Regions from separate parts of the Pantoea sp. nfd-35 genome, predicted to be linked through region 1. Evidence: predicted binding sites of a transcription regulator. Region 1 holds the regulator's gene; each other region holds the start of a gene.

Region 1 (5,699 bases):
TGATCGACATCGCGCCCGTTGACTATCAGACACGTCGGCATGACGAGATTTTCGCCGCTATCCGGGCCGTCACGGCCGCTGGCGTCACCTTGCGCACTGAAGCCGCAGAGATCATGCGCAACCACATTGATGAGGACGGCGTCATTCAGTTCATCCTGAAATCATTCAGTCAGGGCGAATGGCGCTTTAATGTCCCGGTGTTATGGGACAACTATGCGCTGATCTCCGGCTGGCAGGAGGTGCCTGCCTGGCCACATCCCGCGCTGTTTATTCGCGGTGGCGACTCACCTTACCTGGATAATCAGTATCGTGACGCGTTAATCAGGCAGTTCCCGGCCGCGCATGCACATGTGATCGGTGGTGCTGGTCACTGGGTCCATGCTGAAAAACCTGATGCCGTTTTACGCAGTATTCGACGCTTTTTTGCGCTTTAAAACATCTTAACTGGCTGTAAAAGTTTAAGATTGGCGTCCGCGGTTAGCCTGGAGTATGATGGCGCGCTAAATTTTTGCCGTAGGCGCGGTTGCCCGCGGGAAGAGTCAATACTTTAATCTGCGCAGCGGAAACGTCTCGTTCGCGCCCACTCAGTTGTACTAAGTCATGGCAAAAGAACACACTGACCGTACGACGCTCGATCTGTTCGCTAACGAGCGTCGCCCGGGTCGCCCAAAAACCAGTCCGCTTACGCGTGATGAACAACTGCGTATCAACAAACGCAATCAACTGAAACGCGACAAAGGGCGCGGACTTCGTCGTGTCGAACTCAAAATGAACAGTGAAGCCGTTGAAGCGCTGAATATGCTGGCTGAGCAGCGCAATCTCAGCCGCAGCGAATTAATTGAACAAATGCTGCTGGCACAACTCAAACTGGACTCACGCGGGTAAACCGCACACAGAAACAAATGTCGCGGCTTTACACATTCCGCCCTTTTGCGCGGTCTGCTATCATTTGCTGAACAGGCTCCGGCATTCATTCTATCATCAGGATTTAAGAGGTTATTTTACCCATGGCAATCGTAGGCATCTTCTTTGGCAGCGATACCGGTAACACCGAAAACATTGCAAAAATGATCCAGAAACAACTGGGTAAAGACGTTGCAGAAGTTCACGACATCGCGAAAAGCACTAAAGAAGACTTAGAAGCCTTTGACATTCTGCTGCTGGGCATCCCCACCTGGTATTACGGTGAAGCCCAGTGCGACTGGGATGACTTCTTCCCGACGCTGGAAGAGATCGACTTTAACGGCAAGCTGGTTGCGCTGTTTGGCTGTGGCGATCAGGAAGATTACGCAGAGTACTTCTGTGATGCCATGGGAACCATTCGTGACATCATCGAACCTAACGGCGCCATCATCGTGGGCCACTGGCCGACCGAGGGTTACCACTTCGAAGCGTCAAAAGGCCTGGCTGATGACAACCACTTCCTGGGTCTGGCTATTGATGAAGATCGCCAGCCAGAGCTGACCAACGAACGCGTTGATAAATGGGTTAAGCAAATTTTTGATGAGCTGCAGCTCAAAGAAATCATTGAAGCCTGATCGCGCTGAGCTCAGTGTGGACGCAGGTTCACACTGGGCAAACGGCTTTTCCTATAAAAATAATAGCTACATTTTTGTAACTTTCCCCATTTAATCTGTAGAATACCCGCATCGATCATCTGCTTATTTCCCTGGAACTGAGATGACAAAACGCGAAATGCGACTCGTCCGCTTTCCATGCCATGCGCAGCGAACATCGCCGCTGGCGCATCGCAAGGACATCGGTTTTCATTTCAGCGCATCAGTTCTATAATGAGACGCAAATGAGAATGGCGGTCGATCGACATACAGGCTACGTGCCACAAGAGTGACTAAAGTAACAGGACAATATCCGCATGACTGACAACAATACCGCATTAAAGAAGGCTGGCCTGAAAGTCACATTGCCCAGACTCAAAATTCTGGAAGTGCTTCAGGAACCTGCATGCCATCACGTCAGCGCGGAAGATCTGTATAAACGCCTGATCGACATGGGCGAAGAGATTGGACTGGCCACGGTCTACCGTGTGCTTAACCAGTTCGACGATGCAGGCATCGTGACCCGCCACAACTTTGAAGGCGGTAAATCGGTGTTTGAGCTGACGCAGCAGCACCATCACGACCACCTGATCTGTCTGGATTGCGGTAAAGTGATTGAATTTAGTGACGAATCCATTGAGACGCGTCAACGTGAAATCGCGACCCGTCATGGTATTAAGCTCACCAACCACAGCCTGTACCTGTACGGTCACTGTGCACTGGGCGACTGCCGTGAAGACGAAACGCTGCACGACAAATAAGCGCTTTCGGGTATAAAGTAAAAAAGCCGATGTTCACATCGGCTTTTTTATTGCTGTCGCTCAGGTCACGAGCGTTTCCTGCAGGTAGCGCCAGCGTGGAACAGAGGTGGTGCAGTCCAGAATCGCCAGCGAAATACGGCTTTTATTTTCACCATTCATCATCTGCAGTTCGCGATACTGAATCGTCACTTCGTTCGCATGCTCAGAAAGAATTACATGCTCACTGGTCGCAATGCGCATCCCTTCCCTTGCCCCCTGCAGTCGTCGAAAAAGATCTTCAACCTGATCCAGATTCAGCTGTTTTCCCTGCGGCGTGACCATCTTAAAATCGGGATGAAAGTGCGAGAGCAGCAGATGAAAACTGTCGCCACCATCCCGACCATGATTAAAAATATGTTCAATAAGCTGATGTAACACGACAACGCTATGTTTGGCTTCCTGTGCAAAAAGTGTCATTTTTTCCTTTTAAACCCACAAACTGATACTTCAGAGGGTTAGCCTACCTGAAAAAAAAGAATTAACACTGGGAAATTTATTAAAAAAATTAAACTGAGAGCGGTTCCACAAAAATAAAATTAATACTCTGACTCTGCTCAGGAGAAACGTCGGTACTAAAAAAAATCGCCGCAATAAAAAAGGGCGATAACTCGCCCTTTCGATTACTCTGCGGTCAACATCACAGAGAAATTATTCGCCGATTTTCGCCCAGGTATCGCGTAAACCTACCGTGCGGTTAAACACTAACTGTGAAGGGGTTGAATAAACGCTGTCGGCACAGAAGTAGCCTTCGCGCTCAAACTGGTAGGGCGCGCTGGCCACCGCATCACGCAGGCCGGGTTCAACAAAGCCCTGTTTGACTTCCAGCGAGTCGGGATTAATCGTGGTCAGGAAATCGTCTGCCGCGCCAGGATTGGGTACGCTAAACAGGCGATCGTAAAGACGGAACTCAGCGGGCAGCGCATGTTCAGCGGACACCCAGTGGATCACGCCTTTAACTTTACGGCCGTCAGCAGGATCTTTGCTCAGCGTATCCACATCACAGGTGCAGTAGATGCAGGTGATATTGCCTTCTTCATCTTTCGCGATACGCTCGGCTCGGATCACGTACGCATTACGCAGGCGCACCTCTTTACCCAGCACCAGGCGTTTATACTGCTTGTTAGCTTCTTCACGGAAATCGGCCCGATCGATCCAGATTTCGCGGCTGAACGGCACGTCGCGCGTCCCCATCTCCGGTTTGTTAGGATGGTTCGGCATGCTAAGCACTTCGTTATGGCCTGCCGGCAGGTTTTCCAGCACCAGCTTCACCGGATCCAACACCGCCATCGCGCGTGGCGCATTTTCGTTGAGATCGTCGCGGATACAAGACTCCAGCGAGGCCATTTCAACAATGTTGTCCTGCTTGGTGATACCAATACGCCGGCAAAACTCACGGATTGAGGCCGCGGTATAACCACGGCGACGCAGGCCGGACACGGTTAACATACGGGGATCGTCCCAGCCTTCCACATGCTTCTCACTGACCAGCTGCGTGAGTTTGCGTTTTGACATCACCGCATATTCAAGATTCAGGCGCGAAAATTCGTACTGACGTGGATGAACCGGAATCGTGATGTTGTCCAGCACCCAGTCATACAGACGGCGGTTATCCTGGAACTCCAGTGTACAGAGTGAATGCGTAATGCCTTCCAGCGCATCGGAAATGCAGTGGGTAAAATCGTACATCGGGTAGATGCACCATTTGTTGCCGGTTTGATGATGCTCAGCAAACTTAATGCGGTACAGCACCGGGTCGCGCATAACGATAAAGCTGGAAGCCATATCAATTTTTGCACGCAGACAGGCTTTACCTTCTGCAAATTCACCGTTGCGCATTTTTTCAAACAGGGCAAGGTTCTCTTCCACGCTGCGATCGCGGTATGGGCTGTTTTTACCCGGCGCGGTTAACGTTCCCCGGTATTCACGAATTTCTTCAGGGGTCAGTTCATCAACATAGGCAAGTCCCTTTCCGATCAGTTCAACCGCATACTGGTAAAGCTGATCAAAATAGTCAGATGAATAACGAACGTCGCCACTCCACGAAAAACCCAACCACTGCACATCACGCTTGATGGACTCAACAAATTCCATATCCTCTTTAACCGGATTGGTATCGTCAAAACGCAGATTGCACTCGCCCTGATAGTCTTGTGCAACACCAAAATTCAGGCAGATTGATTTAGCATGACCGATGTGCAGATAACCATTTGGCTCTGGCGGGAAACGGGTATGCACACTGCTGTGCTTCCCGCTCGCCAAATCCTCGTCAATAATCTGACGAATAAAGTTAGTTGGGCGGGCTTCAGCCTCACTCATCTCAAAATCCTCAACGCGTAGAAAGGGTGGTTTATACCACGTAATATCCGGGTATGATCCACAAAGCGTTGCAGAGAAACAACCGTTTGTTGGGCGTTTAAAATAAAAAAGGCAGGAATCGCTTCCTGCCTTTTATTGTTGATACAGCGAATTAGCCTTTAATTTCATACAGCGGGGTTTCACCCGCGATCACCTGGCCCTGCGTCAACAGCGTTAATCCTGCGAAGTCTTCAATATTGCTGACCACCACCGGACTTATCATCGAGCGGGCATGGGCGTTGAGATAGTCAAGATCCATCTCCAGCACCGGCTGACCTGCCGTAACCTGAGCGCCCTCTTCCACTAAACGGGTAAAGCCCTGACCGCCCAGCGCCACGGTATCCAGCCCCATGTGCACCACGATCTCCACCCCATTTTCACTTTCCAGGCAGAACGCATGGTTAGTGTTAAAGATTTTCACCACGGTGCCCGCAATGGGGGCCACAACGCGCTTGTCGCTGGGTTTGATTGCCACACCGTCGCCGACCGCTTTACTGGCAAAAGCCTCATCCGGTACGGCATCCAGCGGCACAATTTCACCGCTTACGGGCGCCACTAAGGTCGCGATAACGCGTTTTTCACTGTTTAACACAGCCTGAGGTTTCACGTCGCTGGCCGCAGCGGGTGCGCTGGCGGTGCTGGCGGTAGCGGCTGCAACCGGGCCTTTCACCAACACTTTTTTCATGGCCATGGCGATACTTTCAGCCTGTGTGCCGACGATTATCTGAACGCTCTGCTTGTTCAGGCGGATGACACCTGAGGCACCCAGGCGTTTCGCCACGCCTTCATTAACCTGCCCGGCATCCTTCACATTCAGACGCAAACGCGTAATGCAGGCATCGATCGCGGTTAAGTTGTCTGAACCGCCCACCGCGCCAATGTAACGACGCGCCAGAGATTCGGTCGCGCTCTCACCGTTGTCGGTAGTATCCACATTCACGTCATAACCATCGGTTTCATCGCCAGCAACCGCCAGCTCACGGCCCGG
Region 2 (5,699 bases), 2.0 Mb from region 1:
ACAATATTCCGGTGCGGCTGTGTACCGACAGCGCCTGCGCTAATGAGCTGACCATTGGCGGATCGGCTTTTGTGTATAACTCGGCCACATTGATCAACCTGGCGGGATTACTCGGCAGCCTGAACTTCGCGATTCCGGTGTATTTACGCACCGTCGCCGGGCAAACCGTGGCGGCGGGCAGCTATACGCTCACCCTGAACATGACCGTCACCTATAACATCTGCACCTCTGTTTCCGCCCTGGGCGCTTGTCTGACCCCGCAGACCGGCAGCGGCGTGATCCCCATTACCGTGACCGTCGTTCTGAGCAATGACTGTACAGCGATTACCGCCCCCAACATTAGCTTTGGCAGCGCGCCGCTGGTCGCCAGCTTTGGGGCAATTTCGCAAACCATCAGTGTGTTATGCAGTAAAGGCAGTACCTATACCGTGGGCTTAAGCAATGGCAACAACGCATCAGGCAGCGTGCGGAATATGGCGAGCGGAACCAACCGTTTGAGTTACGAAATCTACAAAGGAACCAGTAGCGATCGCTGGGGGCCGAGTGGCACAGAACGGGTAGGCAGTGCGGCGGCCAATACCGTCAGCACCGATGGACTGTCGCGCAGCTATAACTACACTGCGCGCGTCCTCACCACACAAAACACGCCGCCTGCGGGAAACTACAGCGACAGCGTGGTGGTGGATATTGCGTTTTAAAGGGATGTGCTGACCGGCGTGCTGCCGTGACGAGCGCGATACTGCTTAACCATGCGACCAATGAGCAGCGTACCAAACAGGCCACAGACGGCCGCAAAGGTCAGCCACACGCCCGGCATCGCCTTGTCACCTGTGGCGTGAATCAGATAGCTGGATACTGCTGGCGTAAAGCCGCCAAACAGCGCCGTTGCCAGGCTGTAGGCCATAGAGAAGCCCGCGGCGCGCACTTCCGCTGGCATAATTTCCGCCAGATAAACCACCATGGCGCCGTTATAGCTTGCGTAGAGAAAGGAGAGCCATAATTCCGCCTCGACCAGATGCGCGAAGCTGGGCGAGCCCACCATCCAGTGCAGCACCGGCCAGGCGGTGGCAATCATCAGCACGGTAAACGTCAGCAGCAGCGGGCGACGACCTATGCGATCGGAGAGCGCGCCCATCACCGGTAGCCAGAACAGGTTCGAAATCCCGACAAACAGCGTCACCATAAACGCCTGGGTGTCGCTCATCATCAACACCGTTTTGCCGAAGGTGGGCGTAAAGGCGGTAATCATATAGAACATCACGGTGGTAGTGACGACCATCAGCATACCTGCCAGCACCAGCGCCCAGTTGCTGGCCACCGAACGCATAATTTCGGTCATGGCCGGGTGGTGTTTACGCTGACTGAAGGCTTCGGTTTCTTCCAGCATACGGCGGATATAAAACAGGAAGGGCACGATCAGGCAGCCCACCACGAAGGGAATGCGCCAGCCCCACTCGGTGACGTCATCATGAGAAAGCAGATGGTTCAGGCCCAGTCCCAGCAGCGCAGCGAATATCACCGCAATCTGCTGACTTCCGGATTGCCAGCTGACAAAGAAGCCTTTGCGGCCTTTCGGTGCGACTTCGGCCAGATAGACCGACACGCCACCCAGTTCCACACCGGCTGAAAAGCCCTGCAGCAAACGCCCCAGCAGAATCAGAACCGGTGCCGCCGCGCCCAGCGTGGCATAACCCGGTACCAGTGCAATCGTGAGCGTGCCCAGCGCCATCAGGCCAAGCGTTAACAGTAGCCCTTTGCGACGACCATGGTGGTCGATGTAAGCCCCCAGAATAATGGCCCCCAGCGGACGCATCAGGAAGCCCGCACCGAAGGTCATCAACGTCAGCATCAGGGAAGAGAACGGATCGTCACCGGGAAAGAAGGTTTTGGCGATGGCCGTGGCGTAGTAGCCAAACACCATGAAATCGTACATCTCAAGGAAGTTACCACTGGTAACGTTGAAAATGGTTCTGGCCGCGCTGGCTGGCGGCTTTTGTAAAGTTTCACTCGGGTTCATCACGGCTTCCTTGGTTTTTATCCGTTTTAGCCTGCGACAAGCCAGATTAATGTGACACCGATCACCATTGCAGTTTACAAGTCTATAAGTTTCCGTAACAAGAAATTAACAGGAGAGTTACAGCAGCATCTTTGCCTGTTATCAGGCGGAATGAGCAGAAGAAGATTCTGTGAAAACAGACATAAAAAAAGCGCGGCGGAATGCGCGCTTTTTAGCCGTGATAGCGTATTGACGAGGCGCGTTTACCACGCCTGAAGGCCCCGAATGTTGGCTGAATGCGTTGAGCGTTAAGCGGGAAAGCCCGACCGGCTCCAATCGCTATTTCTTGACCGTTTCCATTCCCATCAAGCCGATTTTTAAATACCCGGCCGTGCGCAGTTCGTCCATCACGCTCATCAGGGTTTCATAATCGACAGACTTGTCCGCCTGGAAGAAGATCGTGGTGTCCTTGTTGCCTTCCGTCTGCTGGGTCAGCACGTTGATCAACGACGCTTTATTCACCACCTCGTTACCCACGTACAACTGCTTGTCGGCTTTGATCGAAAGGTAAACCGGTTTTTCCGGACGCGGTTGGGGCGCACTGGTGGAAGCCGGAAGGTTAACACGGACATCAACGGTCGCCAGCGGCGCTGCAACCATAAAGATGATCAACAACACCAGCATCACGTCGATAAACGGCGTGACGTTGATTTCGTGCATTTCGCCATCTGTTTCGGCCTGGTCGTTTAATCGCATCGCCATAACGCTTACCCCAGACGCAGTTTTTGTGCGGCTGCCGGGCGGTTAACGTCAGGCTGGGCCAGGTTTCCCAGGTCGATATCGCGGCTTTGCAGCAGCATGATTTGCGCGGCCACATCGCCCAGCGAGGCTTTGTAGTTGGCGATCATGCGGGCAAACACGTTGTAGATCACCACGGCCGGAATGGCGGCGACCAGGCCAATAGCGGTAGCCAGCAAGGCTTCGGCAATGCCGGGGGCAACCACGGCAAGATTCGTGGTTTGCGTTTTGGCGATACCAATGAAGCTGTTCATGATGCCCCAGACGGTTCCGAACAGGCCGACAAACGGCGCGACCGAACCAATCGTGGCCAGGAAACCGTTACCGCGGCCTGCGTGACGGCAGAAGGCAGCCACCCGACGTTCAAGACGGAAAGCGGTACGCTCTTTGATCCCGGCGGTATCTTCAACGCCAGCAGAAAGTTCCAGCTCATTTTGCGCATCGTTAAGAAGTACCGCGCTGTGGCTGGCGGTTTTGAACTGCTGGGCAGCGCGCGCGGCATCATTCAGGTTGCGGGCTTCACCTAACGCCAGCTGCTCGCGCTTGAGGCGACGTTTGGCCGCGCTCAGCTCAGCATATTTACCGAAGAAAATTGCCCAGGTCACGACCGAGGCCAATAACAGACCAATCATGACCACCTTTACCACGATATCGGCATGCTGGTACATGCCCCATACGGAAAGGTCTGCTTGCATTAAGTCACTGGCTACCACGCTGCTTCTCCAACTTCATCTACTACATGGGTGCGGAATGAAGTGCCGATGATAGCAAAAAACAATCGAATTGATAGTGGTTCTCATTAGTATTTACAATCTTGCAGCCACTGATGACGGTGAGCCAGCACCTGAATACGCCGCGTCTGCCCTGCCGTTTCTTTAGTCCAATCCTGTCGGGATGCCTGGCGTTGATCGTTTCGCCCCTGTTGGCGGCATCCTGCCCCAAAACGGTTAATTAGCGATCGCTCTCATAAAATAACTTTTTCGTTTCGATGAATGTGAAAATTATGTTGCAGCTAAAAACCGCCTACAGCAGGATAAGTAGAACGTTCTACTAAAACGTTCTACTTACAATAAAAACGCCAATAGGGGCGCAACATCGGGAAAACTCGGTATGACACTGCTATCAGGGTTAGTTAAATCGTTATCGAAGTTATCAATGATTGGTCGGGCGCTCATGCTGCCTATTTCGTTGCTGCCTGCCGCTGGCTTACTCCTGGCATTTGGTAATAAGTTCGAGTTACCGCTGATGATGAACGCCGGAGGGGTGATTTTTGATAACCTGCCGATGCTGTTTGCGATTGGCTCGGCTGTGGGACTGGCCGCCGAATCCGGGATAGCCGCACTTTCCGCCGCGGTTTCCGTCTTTGTCACCAACATCACCATTGGCACCATGCTGCATATCACTCCGGAAATGGCGGCCCAGGGAGGAAAATATGCCATGGTCGTCGGCATTCCGACGCTACAGATGGGCGTATTCGGCGGCCTTATCTGCGGCATTCTCGCCGCCTGGTGCTACAACCGCTTCCATACCCTGCAGCTCCCTGAGTTCCTGGGTTTCTTCTCGGGTAAGCGTTTTGTTGCCATTGCGACGGCATTTTTATCCTTTCTGCTCGGCCTGCTGATGCCCTATGTCTGGCAACATATTCAGGCGGGCATCGATGCGCTTTCGGTGATCGTCAACGGCGATAATCAGGCGGCCTCCACCTTTATTTTTGGGCTGGTGGAGCGCGCCCTGATCCCGCTTGGCCTGCACCACATCTGGTATCCCTCGTTCTGGTACTCCTTCGGTGATTACGTCACCAAAACCGGCCAGGTGATTCATGGCGATCAAACCATCTGGTTCAAAATGCTGGAGGAAGGCGTGAAATCCTTTAGCAGCAACGGCTACCAAAATGCGGGCAAGTTTATGCAAGGTGAGTATCCGCTTATGCTTTTCGCCCTGCCTGCCGCCTGTCTGGCGATGTACCACGAAGCCCATACCAGGAATAAAAAGATCGCGTTCGGTATCCTGTTTTCAGCGGCGTTGACCTGCTTTTTGACCGGCATCACCGAGCCAGTGGAGTTTACCTTTATCTTTGTCGCGCCCCTGCTGTATGTCTTTAATGCCATCATGGCGGGCCTGGCCTATATGACCATGTATTTACTGCATGCCCATATCGCTAAATCTTTTTCCGCCGGATTGATTGACTACATTAGCTTTGGCATTGTGCCCTCGCTCAACGGTTACCAGACTCACTATCTCAGCGCGGTTATCGTGGGCGTACCGATGGCATTGATTTACTATTTCACCTTCCGCTTCGTTATTCGTCGGTTTAATGTAAAAACACCGGGACGAACGGACGTCACGGCGACGACCGATGACAAAACCGATGCAGAGCTGGCTAGCGAAATCATCGTCCTGCTGGGAGGTGAGAAAAACATCCGCTCGGTGGGCGCCTGTATCACGCGCTTACGGCTTGAAGTCGTCAACAGCCATGACGTTGACCGTGAAGGGCTGAATAATCTTGGCGCCCGCGGCGTGGTTTTTGTCGGCGATAACGGTATACAAATTATTTTTGGCGCCAGAGCGCAATTTATTGCCCAGACGCTGTCCGGGATGACAGGCTGATGCAGGCCTGGCTTTCTGACGATGGCGGGCAAGGCGATAACAGGCTGAGCAGGTGAATTTCAGGGAGCAGGTTTGAAGAGAGTCAGCATTACTGATGTGGCTAAACACGCCGGCGTGTCGGTTTCGACCGTCTCGTTGGTGCTGCGTCAAAAAGGAAAAATATCCGATGCCACCATCAGGAAAGTTCACGCCGCCATTGATGCGCTCGACTACGTTCAGAATGTGGCAGCCGCCAACCTGCGCGCCAGCACCTCTAACCTTATCGGTCTGATTCTGCGTGATTTCAGCGACAGTTTCT
Region 3 (5,699 bases), 1.2 Mb from region 1:
AAACTCGCCAAAGTTGCAACCTCATTCAATTTAAAGGGTGAAATCATTGCAAAGGTGCAACTTTATTGTGAGCGGGCGCAACCTGTGAGCATTAAAAAGGGATTGAGAGGTGAAACTGATGTGACGGATGTGTTAAATGCATTGTGTGCGCCGTGCCTTTACGGCAGGATACCGCGCCTTAAGGGAAATCGCTTTCTCTTGATGCGGTAACAGCCTGACGCCTTCACGTTCCGAGGGGGGCAGGAAAAAGATTTCTCTCAAGAGATCGGATAATAACGGAGAAACAAATGACAGTAAGTACGCCAATGTTGGTGACCTTTTTAATTTATATCCTTGGGATGGTGCTTATCGGTTTTATTGCCTGGCGCTCAACGAAAAACTTCGACGACTATATTCTGGGCGGACGCAGCCTGGGCAGTGTCGTGACTGCGCTGTCCGCTGGAGCCTCCGATATGAGTGGATGGTTGCTAATGGGATTGCCGGGTGCCATTTTTCTCTCCGGTATCTCTGAAAGCTGGATCGCCATTGGCCTGATTATTGGTGCATGGTTTAACTGGAAGATTGTCGCGGGGCGCTTACGGGTTCAGACGGAACATCATGATAACGCCCTGACGCTGCCTGACTTCTTTACCAGCCGCTTTGAAGATCGCAGCAAAATCTTGCGGGTCATTTCTGCCGTGGTGATTCTGGTGTTTTTCACTATCTACTGCGCATCAGGCGTGGTAGCGGGCGCGCGTCTGTTTGAAAGCACCTTTGGTATGGATTACTCCACCGCCCTCTGGGCCGGTGCCGCCGCCACCATTCTGTATACCCTGGTGGGCGGATTCCTGGCGGTGAGCTGGACGGATACCGTTCAGGCCAGCCTGATGATCTTCGCGCTGATCCTGACGCCAGTCATCGTGGTTATCGCCGTGGGTGGCTGGAGCGATTCGATGGCGGTGATTGAGGCCAAAAATGCTGAAAACGTGGATATGTTCAAAGGCCTGAATTTCGTGGCCGTGCTGTCACTGCTGGGCTGGGGACTGGGCTATTTCGGTCAGCCTCATATCCTGGCACGTTTTATGGCGGCGGATTCACATCGTTCCATTCGTACCGCGCGCCGTATCGGCATGGCGTGGATGATTCTCTGTCTGGCGGGCGCGGTGGCCGTGGGCTTCTTTGGGATCGCCTATTTCCACAATAATCCTTCTCTGGCTGCGGGCGTTTCACAGAATGGAGAGCGCGTCTTTATTGAGCTGGCACGTATTCTGTTTAATCCGTGGATTGCCGGTATTTTACTGTCTGCCATTCTGGCGGCGGTCATGTCCACGCTCAGCTGCCAGCTGCTGGTCTGCTCCAGTGCGCTGACGGAAGATTTGTACAAAGGCTTTTTACGCAAGAATGCCAGCCAGAAAGAACTGGTTTGGGTAGGGCGCCTCATGGTGCTGCTGGTAGCGTTAGTGGCCATCGCGCTGGCGTCGAATCCCGAAAACCGGGTGTTAGGTCTGGTCAGCTATGCATGGGCCGGTTTTGGCGCGGCATTTGGACCGGTAGTCCTGTTTGGCGTGTGCTGGAAACGCATGAACCGCAACGGTGCGCTGGCGGGAATGATTGTCGGTGCGGTCACGGTACTGGTATGGAAACAGTATGGCTGGCTCGGCCTGTATGAAATCATTCCGGGCTTTATTTTTGCCAGTATCGCCATTGTGGTCTTCAGCCTGGCAGGCCGGGAACCTTCTGCAGCTGCCATTGAACGCTTTGATGCTGCCGAGGCAGAATTCCAGACTAAATAAGGCGTGAACGTGTTGAAAAGCCTGCCCTGTAAAGGGCAGGCTTTTTTTTGGCCTGCGTCTGGCACAGACAGTTACGAAATTATTTCACGGAGGAACTTGTTTTTTTCTGAGTGGTAATGATAATCGGTATCGTTCGTTTTTACGTAAATTTACGTCCCATTTACGCTGCTTAACATTTAAGAGGTCGGCGATGTTTGTTCCCTTTCTCATCATGCTGCGTGAAGGCCTGGAGGCAGCGCTCATCGTGAGCCTTATTGCCAGCTACCTGAAAAGGACGCAGCGCACACAATGGTTCCCTGCCATGTGGGCGGGCGTGTTTATTGCCGCTGCGCTTTGCCTTGCGCTGGGCATCGTCATTAACCAAACCACAGGGGAGTTTCCTCAGAAGCAGCAAGAGCTTTTTGAAGGCATTGTTGCGGTGGTCGCGGTCGTCATCCTGACCTCAATGGTGTTCTGGATGCGCCGGGTGGCGCGCAATATCAAGCTGGAACTGGAGCAGGCGGTCGATCAGGCTTTACAGAAATCAGCCGGGGGCGGCCTGGCCCTGGTCCTGATGGTGTTTCTTGCCGTCGCCCGGGAAGGGCTGGAGTCAGTGTTCTTTTTACTGGCCGCCTTCACTCAGGACGTCGGTTATGCGCCGCCGCTGGGGGCCGTGCTTGGCCTGGCGACGGCCGTTGTGCTGGGCATGTTGATCTACTGGGGCGGGGTTCGTCTGAATATGGCGCACTTTTTCCGCTGGACCAGCCTTTTTATTATTCTGGTGGCCGCGGGGCTGGCAGCTGGCGCTATCCGTGCCTTTCATGAAGCCGGGCTGTGGAACCATTTTCAGCAGGTGGCCTTCGATATGAGTAACACCTTATCGACCCATTCACTGTTTGGCACGCTGCTTGAAGGCATTCTGGGTTATCAGGAAGCCCCCAGCGTAAGTGAAGTGGCCGTCTGGCTGCTTTATTTGATTCCGGCATTATTACTGTTTGTTATGCCTGCACGTGCTGGAACCTCAGCCGCTGCGCGCTAACGCGTTTACCGGGCGCGTCAGGCGCGCCTCTGACTGAATAGGGAAAAATATGAAGAAGCGTTTTCGTCGTCACGCGGTGCTGGCTTCGCTGCTGGCGGTTTCCGGCTCCACACTGGCTGCAGCCATTCCACAGGTTAGCGTGAGTGTCACGGACAAGCAGTGTGAACCGATGTCACTGACGGTTCAGGCGGGCAAGACTCAGTTTCTGATCAAAAACAACAGCCAAAAGGCGCTGGAATGGGAAATCCTGAAAGGGGTGATGGTGGTTGAGGAGCGCGAAAATATTGCGCCCGGCTTCAGTCAAAAACTGACCGCCAACCTTGAAGCGGGCGAATATGAAATGACCTGCGGCCTGCTGACGAATCCGAAAGGCAAGCTGATTGTCCAGGGCGGCGCGGGCAAAAACGTGCAGAAAGGTAAAACAGAACTGATGCAGCTGGCGGGTCCAATCAACGCCTACAAAGCCTACGTGACGGACGAAGTCAACCAGCTGGTGGCGGGAACCCAGGCCTTTACGGATGCGGTGAAAGCCGGAGATATCGAAAAAGCCAAAGCGCTGTTTGCCCCCACGCGCCAGCATTACGAACGTATAGAGCCGATAGCTGAGCTGTTCTCCGATCTGGATGGTCGCATTGACGCCCGTGAAGATGATTATGAGAAAAAGGCTGAAGACCCGAAATTCACCGGTTTTCACCGGCTTGAGAAAGCGTTGTTTGCCGATAATAGCACCAAAGATATGGCGGGCTATGCCGAGCAGTTAAACAACGACGTGCGCGATTTGCAGAAACGCGTTAGCGAGCTGGCGTTCCCACCGGCCAAGGTCGTGGGCGGCGCCGCAGGGCTGATCGAAGAAGTGGCTTCCAGTAAAATCTCCGGCGAAGAAGATCGTTACAGCCGTACCGACCTGTGGGATTTCCGGGCGAACGTGGATGGCGCGCAAAAAATTGTCGAGCTGTTGCGCCCCGTCCTGAAGCAGGCAAATCCAGCGCTTCTGGCAAAAGTGGATGCCAATTTCGCGAAAGTTGACGCGATTCTGGATAAATACCGCAGCGGTCAGGGTTATGAATCGTATGAAAAACTGACGCCAGCCGATCGAACCGCGCTGAAAGGGCCGATTACTGCCCTGGCGGAAGATCTTTCTCTGCTGCGTGGCACCTTAGGCCTGGATTGATGATGGATAAGGATAAGGCGTTAAGCCAGCCATCGCGCCGCCGTTTATTGAAAGGACTGGGGATGCTGGGCGGCGCGGCGGCCGTCAGCGGTGGGTGTCCGTTTCATGCCGCTGCCGCCGAAAACCCGGACAGCTTTTCGCCCGGCACGGTAACGCCGAACGCGCGTCAGCAAGTGCAGCCCTTTTATGGCGTGCATCAATCCGGCATTACGACGCCACAGCAGGCGTCAATGATGCTGGTCGCGTTCGATGTGCTGACCCGCGATAAGCAGGAACTGCAGCGTTTGTTCAAACTGCTTACGCAGCGCATCGCGTTTCTGACCCGGGGCGGGATGGCGCCCGCGGTGACCAACCCACAGCTGCCGCCGCTGGATTCAGGCATTCTGGGCGCCGAGATTGCCCCGGACAACCTGACGATGACTGTTTCCGTCGGTCATTCCCTGTTTGATTCGCGCTTTGGTCTGGCGGCGCTTAAGCCGGCTAAACTGCAGGCCATGAGCCGTTTCCCTAACGACTCTCTGGATGCAAATCAGTGCCACGGCGATCTGCTGTTGCAAATCTGTGCTAACACGCAGGACACGGTGATTCATGCACTCCGTGATGTGGTGAAACATACGCCCGATTTGCTCGGCATTCGCTGGCGACGGGAAGGTTTTATTTCCGATCATGCCGCGCGCAGCGCGGGAAAAGAAACGCCTATTAATCTGCTGGGTTTTAAAGACGGCACGGCCAATCCCGATACGCATAACATGGCGTTGATGGATAAGCTGCTGTGGGTAACGGAAGAGCAGGCGGAACCCGCGTGGGCCCGTCACGGCAGTTATCAGGCAGTAAGGTTGATCCGTTTTCATGTGGAAATGTGGGATCGCACGCCATTGGGTGAGCAACAAACGATCTTTGGTCGCGAGAAATTAAGCGGCGCACCACTGGGCATGAAAAACGAGCACGACGTGCCGGATTATCGCCAGGATCCTGATGGCGATGTCATTGCGTTGGATGCGCATATTCGGCTGGCGAACCCGCGCACGCCTGCGACCGAAAGCAGCCTGATGCTGCGCCGGGGCTACAGTTATTCGGCGGGTATTTCAGCGTCAGGCCAGTTGGAAATGGGCTTGCTGTTTGTTTGTTATCAACATGATTTAGAATTGGGTTTTCTGACCGTACAAAACCGTCTGAATGGTGAAGCGCTGGAAGAGTATATACGTCCCTTTGGCGGCGGATACTTTTTTGTATTACCCGGCGTTATCAATGAAAATCATTATTTGGGCCAGTCCTTACTTGAAAGCTGATTAAATTTTAATCACGGCATTCTGTGCCTGACCGCCCAGCGTGCCGTATTTCTGTCTCAGGTTTTTTATCCCCCGCCTGTGTTTTCGCGCTCCGTTTTACACCGTTGATGCCGCATTGAAAAATAAACTAACTCTCTGTAATACTTGCGTAATTTAATTTAAGTAAGGTTGGCGTTAACGCAGGGTTGAATATTTATTTTTCAATAAAGTGAAAATACTGTTGCAAAATACCAATAAGATGGTTCACTTTACTATGAAAGCGTAATCGGGCGTGTTGATGTCTCACACTGGAGTTCGCGCATGGATAGATGTTTTTACAGCCGTTCAGCAGTAAAAAATATCGCATTTACCCGTGAGGAGGTTTCTTCCTCAACCGCTTTTACACCGCAATGTGTTTTCTCTTTTCAACCTCACTCCTTTTTTACCGGTATACGGCCTGGCTGTTTTGC

What was found. The regulator Fur, encoded in region 1, represses iron uptake genes when iron is present. The targets are predictions, from matches to a motif close to ATAATAATGAGAACNACTATCAA.
Region 2: the regulator Fur is predicted to act here: its motif matches at 3,578-3,600, upstream of exbB (tol-pal system-associated acyl-CoA thioesterase).
Region 3: the regulator Fur is predicted to act here: its motif matches at 1,889-1,911, upstream of efeU (iron uptake transporter permease EfeU).

Annotation. Positions count from the first base shown of each region.
Region 1 is NZ_CP122403.1:3,135,564-3,141,262, forward strand. Features, by position in the region: gene ybfF (esterase) at 1-434, shown strand, start outside; gene ybfE (LexA regulated protein) at 601-885, shown strand; gene fldA (flavodoxin FldA) at 1,008-1,538, shown strand; gene fur (ferric iron uptake transcriptional regulator) at 1,874-2,317, shown strand; gene P9J57_RS14640 (hypothetical protein) at 2,378-2,773, opposite strand; gene glnS (glutamine--tRNA ligase) at 3,005-4,672, opposite strand; gene nagE (N-acetylglucosamine-specific PTS transporter subunit IIBC) at 4,824-5,699, opposite strand, start outside.
Region 2 is NZ_CP122403.1:751,022-756,720, reverse strand. Features, by position in the region: gene P9J57_RS03650 (Csu type fimbrial protein) at 1-698, shown strand, start outside; gene tcuC (MFS transporter) at 695-2,017, opposite strand; gene exbD (TonB system transport protein ExbD) at 2,336-2,758, opposite strand; gene exbB (tol-pal system-associated acyl-CoA thioesterase) at 2,764-3,489, opposite strand; gene P9J57_RS03630 (PTS transporter subunit EIIC) at 3,905-5,401, shown strand; gene malI (Mal regulon transcriptional regulator MalI) at 5,474-5,699, shown strand, end outside.
Region 3 is NZ_CP122403.1:1,896,877-1,902,575, forward strand. Features, by position in the region: gene putP (sodium/proline symporter PutP) at 288-1,772, shown strand; gene efeU (iron uptake transporter permease EfeU) at 1,963-2,790, shown strand; gene efeO (iron uptake system protein EfeO) at 2,840-3,961, shown strand; gene efeB (iron uptake transporter deferrochelatase/peroxidase subunit) at 3,961-5,250, shown strand.